Regions from separate parts of the Actinopolymorpha sp. B17G11 genome, predicted to be linked through region 1. Evidence: riboswitches for the same ligand, from Rfam matches in the RefSeq annotation. Region 1 holds a riboswitch; each other region holds the start of a gene.
What was found. Region 1 has a riboswitch for cobalamin ahead of ABN028_RS20690 (ribonucleoside-diphosphate reductase subunit alpha). Riboswitches for the same ligand answer to the same signal wherever they lie in the genome.

Region 1 (3,271 bases):
ATCAGGAACGAGGCGTAGTGGGTGTCCGGATCGACCTCCGGCGTGGCCGCTAGCGCTACTTCCGGGGCCCGCTGGCTGAGTCGGCTGTGGCGGATGCCGGAGAGCGGCGCCAGGTTGCGCGCGTGGTCGGCAGGGATGGTCCGTACGCCGGCCTGTGACGACACCGACACGAACTTGTCCTCGCCCTGGGAGGCGTCGCCCCATCCGATCGTGGCGGAGTCCGGCGCGAGATCCCCGACGACCGAACGACGGAAGTCCGAGTTGCCGTCGTAGAACATCAGAGCCCCGGCCATCGTGGCGTAGTCGCGGAGTTGGTTCGCGAAGTCCGGTTTCTGCTCCACCACGAGGTCGTGCCGCAACCGCGACCAGTACGTCTCCTTCACCCAGCGGTCGTCCTTGCCGCGTACGTCCGCGACTCTGCGCAGGCCGTGCTGCTTGGCGACCGGCTCCAGGGCCTCCTCCACGGCGACCGCGCCCGTCAGCCCCGCGACGGTGGTGGCGACGTTGATGGACGGCTCGGCCCGGCGGTAGAGGACGTACCGGTCGATGGGGCCGCCGTTCGTTTCCTGGCTGGTAAAGCGGTCGACCAGTGTCCAGAGGTCGTTGACCGGGATCAGCTCGATGTCGTAGCGCTCGGCAAGGTCGGCCAGCCACACCGGGTAGCCGACACCGGGCACGTCGAGATAGATGCCCGGGACGTCGTTGTCGGTCCCGCCCCGGCACCGGCGCGCCAGCTGGCCCTGAAGAGTTCCGGCCAGGACGCGTTCCTCGGGCCTTAGCGCTCCTTCGCCGATCACGTACAGCCTGGTCGGGCGGACCCCCTTCGGATACAGCGCGTCGGCGGCCTGCTGCGCGCCGGGAGCCAAGAGCGCCGTCCCGGTGGGGGCTGCGGCGGCTGCCGGGCCGGCCTGGGAGACTCCCGTGGCTCCCCACACGGCGGCACCGGCCGCTCCCCATGCCGCCCTGCCGAGTGCCTGTCGTCGGGACATGCCGGGTCGATCGTTCATGGCGGACACAGCCTTCCGTCGCGAGCCGGGGCCCATCGCTGCGTGGTTCAGGATCGCTCGCACCGTACTGAGCCGCCTCCCGGCCGGCCAGGATTCGTCCCTACTCGGACGTGCCGAGCCGGTGCCGGCGAGGCGACCACGCGACCCTTCCGCCTTCCGCAGCGCGACACGCGACACACCGCATCTTGGGTTCCACGGTGTTGTCCGCCCCTACATGTAGCCTCTAGCTCGCTGGTGGTTCCTGCGGCCGTCCAGGCCGTCGGAGCCGCGGCGACACCCCGTCACCGGGGCGTCGCCGTCAAGAGGGAACCCGGTGCGAGTCCGGGACTGCCCCGCAGCGGTGAGCGGGAACGAACGCCATCACCGGTGGTGATTTCCGGTCGTGCTTTCTGCCCCTTGTGGCGAAGGTGCGGCCTCGTGTGGTCGCGAACGCACGGATCCAGCCGGTCAAGCACTGGACATGGACGCATGTCTGGGAAGCGATGGCCAGTAGGAAGCACCTGCCCGCGAGTCCGAAGACCTGCCACCAGTGCGCGTACCTCCCTAGTGCGCGCCGCCCGCCGGCCTCGAGGGAAGAGCCCGGGATGTTCCGCCGTCACGCCGTGCCGCCTTCGTGTGCGCTCGGCAGGCCGGTGTCGCGCATCTTCTTCCCAGGCTCGACGGGCACCGTCGATCGAGCTCGCAAGGAGACAGCGTCCATGTCAGCAACCCATCCGCACACCCAGGTCGTCCGCAGGGACGGCGCGACGTCGCCGTTCGACGCGTCGAAGATCGCGGTCGCACTAACGAAGGCGTTCCTCGCCGTCGAAGGTCCGCAGGCGAGTGACTCGACGAGGGTCCACGAGACCGTCGAGGAGCTGACCCACCAGGTGGTGACCTCGCTCACCCGGCATCCCGACCTCGGCCGGATCTGCCACATCGAGGACATCCAGGACCAGGTGGAGCTCGCCCTCATGCGGGCGGGTGAGCACCGGGTGGCGCGGGCGTACGTGCTCTACCGCGAGGAGCACGCCCGCGCCCGGATCGAACGTGAGCACGCCACTGTCAGCGACGAAGCCGAGAGCCAGGCCGTGCCCGACGTACGGGTGAAGGGACCTGACGGCGAACTGCAGCCGTTGGACCTGGGGCGCCTCACCCACCTCGTCGAGGAGTCCTGCGCGGGTCTCGAGGCGGTGTCGGCGAGCTCGGTCCTGACCGAGGTCCACCGCAACCTCTACGACGGGATCACGCTCGCCGAGTTGGAGCTTGCGCTCGTCATGGCGGCGCGGACGTTCGTCGAGACCGATCCCGCGTACTCCCACGTGAGCGCCCGGCTGCTGCTCGACAAGCTCCGGCGCGAGGCGTTGACGTTCGTCTCCGGCACTCCCGACGAGGCGAACCACGAGGAGATGGCCGCGCGGTACCCCCGCTACTTCCGCGACTACGTGCGCCGCGCGGTCCGGTCGGAGCTGCTGGACCCGGAGCTGGAGCGTTTCGACCTCGACCGGCTCGGAGGGGCGATACGGCCCGAACGCGACCTGGCGTTCCAGTTCCTGGGGCTGCAGACGCTCTACGACAGGTACCTCATCCGTGGCTATCCAGAAGCAGGGGCGACGGCTGAGGCCGACGGGCAGAGCCAGGGCAGCCGGTTCGAGCTCCCGCAGGCGTTCTTCATGCGGGTGGCCATGGGGCTCTCGCTTCGCGAGGACGACCCGGAGGCCCGCGCGATCGAATTCTACGAACTGCTGTCGTCGTTCGACTTCATGTGCTCGACGCCGACCCTGTTCAACGCGGGAACGACCCGCCCGCAGCTCTCCTCGTGTTTCCTCACGACGGTGGCAGACGACCTCGACGGCATCTTCTCCGGAATCAGGAACAATGCCCTGTTGTCGAAGTACGCCGGCGGGCTCGGCAACGACTGGACCCCGGTCCGCGGAATGGGCGCCCACATCAAGGGCACCAACGGCCATTCGCAGGGCGTCGTGCCGTTCCTCAAGATCGCCAATGACACCGCGGTCGCCGTCAACCAGGGTGGGAAGCGCAAGGGTGCGGCCTGCGCCTATCTGGAGACCTGGCACATCGACATCGAGGAGTTCCTCGACCTGCGGAAGAACACCGGTGACGACCGGCGGCGTACGCATGACATGAACACCGCCAACTGGATTCCCGACCTTTTCCTGCAACGGGTCGAGGCCGACGCGGAATGGACGCTCTTCTCCCCCGACGAAGTACCCGATCTGCACGGCCTCTACGGACCAGCCTTCGCCGACGCCTACGAGGCGTAC
Region 2 (3,271 bases), on a different contig from region 1:
CCGTCCGAGGCTGCCGCCGAGACCGCTCCTGCTCGACCGGGCAGCAAGGGTCGGCCCACCCCCAAGCGCCGCGATGCCGAACAGGCACGCAAGGCACGCGTGTCGGCACCGCGTGACCGCAAGGAAGCCATCCGCCAGCAGCGGGAGAAGGCCCGCGCCGAGCGGGCGAAGGTCCAGCAGGCGATGGTGACCGGCGACGACCGCTACCTCCCGGCACGCGACAAGGGCCCGGTGAAGAGGTTCTGCCGCGACTTCGTCGACTCCAGGCGTACTCCCGCGGAGTATCTCCTGCCCTACTTCCTGGTGATCTTCATCGTCATGACGATCCCCATGCCGCAGGTACAGATCGTCGCCACCTACCTGTGGCTGGTCGCGATCATCGTCGTACCGATCGACCTGATCTTCATGGGACGCCGGCTGAAGCGGCAGTTGCGCGAACGCTTCCCGGACGAGAGTCACCGGGGTGCCGTCGCCTACGGCGTCATGCGGGCCACCCAGATCCGCCGGCTCCGCATGCCCAAGCCGCTCGTGAAGCCCGGCGAGACGATCTGAACGACGCCGCGACCGACGCGTCCGGCGAGGTGGTGCGAGCTAGTCGGCGGGATGCAGGCTCATCGGCCCGTAGACCTCGCGCCCCGACTCGAGCAGCACCACCTGGTCGACGCCCACGGCGACGAGATCACGCCAGCACTCACCGACCCAGCTCTCCGCGTCGCTCTGCGAAGGGAATTCGCTGCGCGCCAACTCGCCAGCGTCCACAGGGTTGCCCTCGGCGTCCTCGAGCCGCCACGTCCACGTCATGGCAGGTGAGCCTAGTGGAGGCCCCCACCCTCCTTTGACTTCCGGGTGCGGGCGTGAGACCGTCCGTCCAGCACTACCGCCATGGGGTTGTGGTCGAAAAGGCCACCACCAGCAGGGGAAGCCGGTCCGAGTCCGGCGCTGACCCGCAACCGTAGGCCGCGTGCCAGGTCGCTCGATCCACTGGCTCGATCCAGGGGTTCGACACCAGGCGCCCGCGGCAAGCCGGAGCACCTGACCATGGCGGCCGGCTCCACACCACCCGTCGAGGTCTGCGGGCGGAGCCCGGGTCAGACACCCGAGCCCGCCCTCGGCTCCAGGCGTACGCCGCCTGCGTTGCCGGGGGCATCTCTCGTGTGTGGTCCGGTTCCCGCATCGACCGTGACCGAACACCGTGAGAGGACATCGATGCGGTCCGAGATCCGCCGCCGTCGTCGCGCCGGCCTGCTGTACGCCACGCTGGCCGTTCCGTTCTTCGTCGTACTCTGTGCCGCTGTACTCGCGGCCGTACTCGCCGCTGGCACCGGCACCGCCCACGCGGATGCGTACCGCTTCTGGGGCTTCTACCAGTGGCAGGACGACGCCTGGGCACTGGCAAAGTCCGGCCCTTCCGGCGTCACCCCGAAGGACGGTGCCGTAGAGGGATGGCGGCTCGCCGTCTCGGGCGAGAAGACACCGCCGCGCCTGCCGCGGGCCGCCGGAGACTTCGATCAGATCTGCGGGTCGACACCAGCCGAGACAGGCAAGAAGCGCGTTGCCGTCGTCGTCGACTACGGCCTCGCCGGCGAGGCCGAGGGCGAGCCGGAGCCACCGGACGCCCGCGGTGCATGCGCGGTGGTCGACGCGAAAGCCAGTTCCGCGCAGGTGCTCGCCGCCATCGGTGAGGTACGCGAGCAGAAAGGGCTGGTCTGCGCCATCGACGACTTCCCAGCAACCGGGTGCGGCGACGCCGTCGACTCGGTGCCGGAGTTCCCCACGCCCGAGCCGAGCGTCTCTCTCGCGCTGCCCGCGGCAGCCGCTCCCGCCGGGGACTCCAGCCCAGCTGAGTCTTCAGAAACCGCCGCGAGCGCGGACGCCGAGTCGGATGGGTTCCCAGTCCTGCCGGTGGCAGCCGTCGCGGTCGTGGTCGTGCTGATTGTCGGTGGGTTCATGATCCGGCGTCAGCGCAACGCCGACGCCGGCTCGGCGGGCTGACGGGCCGACCCGTGCGTGCAGCCCATCGCCCCTCCTTCGCCCGGAACCTGCACCCGGGCGCGTGGTGGCTGTGGGCGCTCGGGCTCGCCACCGCCGCCAGCCGGACGACGAACCCGCTGCTGCTCGCCTTGCTGCTGGCGGTTGCGGGTTACGTCGTGGCGGCCAGGCGATCGACCGCGCCGTGGGCCAACTCCTATGCGGCGTTTCTCAAGCTCGGGTTGGCGGTCATCGTGATCCGCGTCGTGTTCCAGGCGGTGTTCGGCGCCGCCGTCGCCGGCCGGACGGTCCTCTTCACCCTGCCCGAGCTGCCCCTGCCGGAGTGGGTCGACGGCATCCGGATCGGCGGCCAGGTCACCGCGGAGGCGCTGGCATCGGCGGTGTACGACGGATTGCGGCTCGCCGCGATACTCGGCTGCGTCGGGGCGGCGAACGCGCTCGCCAACCCCAAGCGCCTGCTCACGCACGTGCCTGGAGCGCTCTATGAGCTGGGTGTCGCGGTCGTGGTCGCCATGACGTTCGCACCTCAGCTCGTCGCCGACGCGGCGCGGGCGCGGGCGGCCCGCCGGCTGCGCGGCCAGCCGGACCGTGGCCTGCGCTCGGTCCGTGCCACCGCCGTACCCGTCCTGGAGGGAGCTTTGGAACGCTCCCTCGCGCTGGCGGCGGCGATGGACTCACGGGGATACGGCCGGCTCGGCAACGTGACCCGGCGGGCCCGCCTGCTCACCTCCGGCCTCGTCCTCGGGGGCCTGATGGGTATCTGCGTCGGCGTCTACGGGCTCCTCGACGCCGGTGCCACCCGAACCCTCGCCCTGCCCGCTCTCGGCGCGGGGCTCGTCACCGCGTGCGCCGGGTTGATGCTCGGTGGCCGGCGCACGGTCCGGACGAGGTACCGGCCAGATCCGTGGGCCCTGCCGGAATGGCTGGTCACCGCCAGCGGCGTTGCCGTCGCCGCTGGCTTCTTGTGGGCATCCGTCGCGGGGGGCGGCGACCTCGTCGCCAGTACCGTGCCGCTCACGGTGCCCGAGCTGCCGATGATCCCCACCGTGGCCGCGCTCCTCGGCCTCCTGCCCGCGTGGTTGGCTCCACCTCCCCTACCGGTGAGCGACGAGGCGCCCGCCGGCCAGCAGGCGGACGACGAACACACAGACGACCAGCGGGCGGGCGACAAACAGGCAGACGACCAGCGGGCGGGCGACCGACGGGGGAAGGTGCAAGCGTCATGATCCGGTTCGAGTCGGTGTCGATGCGCTACCCGGGGAGCGCGAGCCCGGTCCTGCGC
Region 3 (3,271 bases), on a different contig from region 1:
AGTCGGAACGCCGCGACCGCCCACGCGACGTAGTCCGGTTGCTGCGCCGCTCGCAACGGCAACAGCTCCCGCAGGGCCGGCTCGTCCACCTGGATGTAGCGGATGCCCGCCGCCTCCAGGTCGCGGATCTCGTCCCGCAGCGCCAGCGCCACCTGCTTCGCGGTGTCGGCGAGCGGCTGGTCGTCGCGGACGAAGGACCACGCGAGCATGGTCACCGGGCCTGTCAACATTCCCTTGACAGGCTTCGTCGTCCGCGACTGTGCGTACGTCGTCCATTCCACCGTCATCGGCTCGGGCCGGGACACGTCCCCTGCGAGGATCGGTGGCCGGACATAACGACTGCCGTACGACTGGACCCAGCCATGATCGGTGCTCGCGTAGCCCGCGAGGCGTTCGGCGAAGTACTGCACCATGTCGTTGCGTTCGGGCTCGCCGTGGACCAGCACGTCCAGCCCGACGTCCTCCTGCAGGGCGATCACCCGGTCGATCTCCGCCCGCATCGCGGCGTCGTAGTCGGCCGCGGAGATCCGACCCGCCCGCAGATCGGCCCGTGCGGCGCGGATCTCCTTCGTCTGCGGGAACGACCCGATCGTCGTCGTGGGCAGCAACGGCAGGTTCCCCACCGCCTTCTGGGTGGCCGCCCGGGCGGCGAAGTCGCCTCGTGGCGTGCCCTCGCCCAGCGCGGTGATCCGGGCTCGCACCCGCGCGTCAACCGCACCTTGCCGGGCCGTCGCTCGGGCGCGCGTGGCCGCGGAAAGCTCCGACTCGATCGCGGACCGACCCTCCCGCAGCGCGCGGCCCAGCAGGACCACCTCGGCCACCTTCTGCCGGGCAAACGCCAGCCGTTCGCGAAGGTCCGCCGGCAGGCCCCGCTCCAGGTCGAGGTCGAGCGGGACATGCAGCAGCGAGCACGAGGTGCTCACGACCAGCTCGCCGACCGAACCCAGGAGCGAGGCGGCAGTGGCGAGAGCGCCGGAGAGGTCGGTACGCCAGACGTTGCGGCCGTCGACCAGGCCGGCGAAGAGCGTCTTCCGCGCGAGTCCCGCGCCGGCGATGCGTGCGACGTCGGCCCGGCTGGTCACGAGGTCAAGCGCAACGCCCTCCACCGGCGTACGACCGAGAGTCTGCAGCGCGTCGCCGATCGCCCCGAAGTACGTGGCCACGGCCAGCTTGGGTCGCCGCTTCGGAGGCAGGCCGCCGAGCCGGTCGTAGGCCGTACGGACGGCCTGGATCTCCTCGGGTGTCCGGTCGGCGGCGAGCACCGGCTCGTCGAGCTGCACCCAGGTCGCCCCGGCGGCCGCCAGCTCCGCCAGCAGGTCGGCGTACACGTCGAGCAGGCCCGGCAGCAGGTCGAGCGGCCGGAACCCCTTGGGCGCTTCAGTGTCAGGCTTCGCCAGCAGCAGGAAACTGACCGGGCCGAGGAGCACGGGGCGGGTGTCGATCCCGAGCGCCGCCGCCTCGCGGTACTCGGCGACCGGCTTCCGCGCGGCGTCGCGGTCGAGCCGGAACGCCGTCTCCGGGCCGAGCTCCGGCACGAGGTAGTGGTAGTTGGTGTCGAACCACTTGGTCATCTCCAGTGGCGGCACCCCGGCGGTGCCACGGGCCATCGCGAAGTAACGCTCGAGCCCCTCCAGGCCGGCGAACCGCTCCGGGATCGCGCCGACAAGTACCGCCTGGTCGAGCACGTGGTCGTAGAGCGAGAAGGTGTTGGACGGGATGTCGTCGACGCCGGCGTCGCGCAGCGACTCCCACGTCTGCCGGCGGAGTTGGACGGCGGTCTGGTGAAGAGTCTCGGCATCGGATCGGCTCGCCCAGAATGCCTCCGCCGCGCGCTTGAGCTCGCGCCGTGGGCCGATCCGGGGATATCCGAGCACGGTCGTACGTACTGCCATGGAGTCCTTCCCTCGGGAACTCAGATAGCGGACCGCGACGCCGGGGCGGCGCGCGGGCGGTCGGCAGGTCTTCGGACTCGTGGGCGCTCTGCGCTCTGCCTACTGGCCGTCGCTTCCCAGGCGACCGATGATGTCGGCCCAGTGCGTTCGTACGGCGGTCGTTCCCACTCACCGCTGCGGGGCAGTCCCGGAATCCCACCGGGTTCCCTCTTACCTCGCCCGGCCGGTCACGAAGGGTCGTGCCGGTCGAGCGAACCAACCACACCTACGACCATAGCGCCCAGGGCCCACGGACCGTTGCAGCCCGGCTGAAGCACAGGGCGGGCCTCGGCAGCGGCCTTGTCAGAAGGTGATGAGCGGGTCGCCTACCAGGTCGGCGACGAAGTTGACGAAGAAGAAACCGAAGAACAGGACGTTCAACAGCAGGATCACGGTGTGCCAGGGGCGCGGACGTGCGGGCTTCGGCAGTTGCCGGTTGAGATAGATGAGCATGAACGGATAGATCAGGGCGCCGAAGTTCGCCATGTTCGCCGACCACTGGACGAGGCCGACCGGCACCGCCAGGTGGATGACGATGCTGATGATCACGAGCAGCAGGATCATGAACGGGTAGTAGAACTTCCGTGGATCGCCCTCGATCCACGCGCGCAGCCTCGAACTCGTCGCGTGCGAGGCGTCCGTGGTGGTTCGTACCATCGCCTCGAAGATGCCCAGTTGGGTGCTGAAGAGGACGAAGACGCCCATGAGCAAGGCGACGTAGAAGACGAACGTCCCGTACTCGCCGCGAAGGACGTCGGCGACGAACGTCGGAACGGTCTCGGGGGTCGGCCCTTCGCCCCGGATCTCCACCGCGCGCGCCATCAACAGAGTGGGGAGAAGCATGCCGAGCATCGCACCGACGAAGAAGACGCCCCACATGTCGGTGAGCAGCAGGCGGTACCACCGCCGCCACAGGGCACGGTTCTTCGCGTCGTCGGGGAACGTGATGCCGCTTGCGAGGACGGCGTTCCGGTCGCCACGCAGACCGCTCAGGAAACCGACCCGGTGGCCCATGCCGTAGCCCTTGTCACGGTAGTGGCTCATGATGTACCAGTTCAGCCCGGACGCGAGGGCAGTGAAGCCCGCGAGGCCGCCGAGCTCGGTGGCGGTGATGCCGGCAGGCGGGGCGGCCGGGGTGACGAAGCCACGAATCCCTTCCCACCAAAGGCTCGCGGGCACGAGCAGCAGGTCGAGGATCAGCAGGAGGACGAGGATCGTGCCGACCATGATCCAGTTGGCGAGCTCGAGCGCCCGGCTGATCCGCCGGGCCGTGGCGGTGATGAGGAAGACGACCACGAGCAGCAGGATCGCGTAGATCCGTGGCTCTTCCGCGCCGCTCG

Region 2: linked by a shared signal. The riboswitch ahead of ABN028_RS13730 (SCO2322 family protein) and the one ahead of ABN028_RS20690 (ribonucleoside-diphosphate reductase subunit alpha) in region 1 are both predicted to bind cobalamin.
Region 3: linked by a shared signal. The riboswitch ahead of metE (5-methyltetrahydropteroyltriglutamate--homocysteine S-methyltransferase) and the one ahead of ABN028_RS20690 (ribonucleoside-diphosphate reductase subunit alpha) in region 1 are both predicted to bind cobalamin.

Annotation. Positions count from the first base shown of each region.
Region 1 covers NZ_JBEFTW010000021.1:3,790-7,060, forward strand. The annotation lists gene ABN028_RS20685 (GxGYxYP domain-containing protein) at 1-1,007, opposite strand, end outside; cobalamin riboswitch at 1,230-1,549, shown strand; gene ABN028_RS20690 (ribonucleoside-diphosphate reductase subunit alpha) at 1,640-3,271, shown strand, end outside.
Region 2 covers NZ_JBEFTW010000011.1:11,636-14,906, reverse strand. The annotation lists gene ABN028_RS13740 (DUF3043 domain-containing protein) at 1-552, shown strand, start outside; gene ABN028_RS13735 (hypothetical protein) at 592-801, opposite strand; cobalamin riboswitch at 867-1,055, shown strand; gene ABN028_RS13730 (SCO2322 family protein) at 1,207-1,992, shown strand; gene ABN028_RS13725 (energy-coupling factor transporter transmembrane component T family protein) at 2,004-3,215, shown strand; gene ABN028_RS13720 (ABC transporter ATP-binding protein) at 3,212-3,271, shown strand, end outside.
Region 3 covers NZ_JBEFTW010000033.1:56,681-59,951, forward strand. The annotation lists gene metE (5-methyltetrahydropteroyltriglutamate--homocysteine S-methyltransferase) at 1-1,892, opposite strand, end outside; cobalamin riboswitch at 1,938-2,167, opposite strand; gene ABN028_RS27230 (Nramp family divalent metal transporter) at 2,235-3,271, opposite strand, start outside.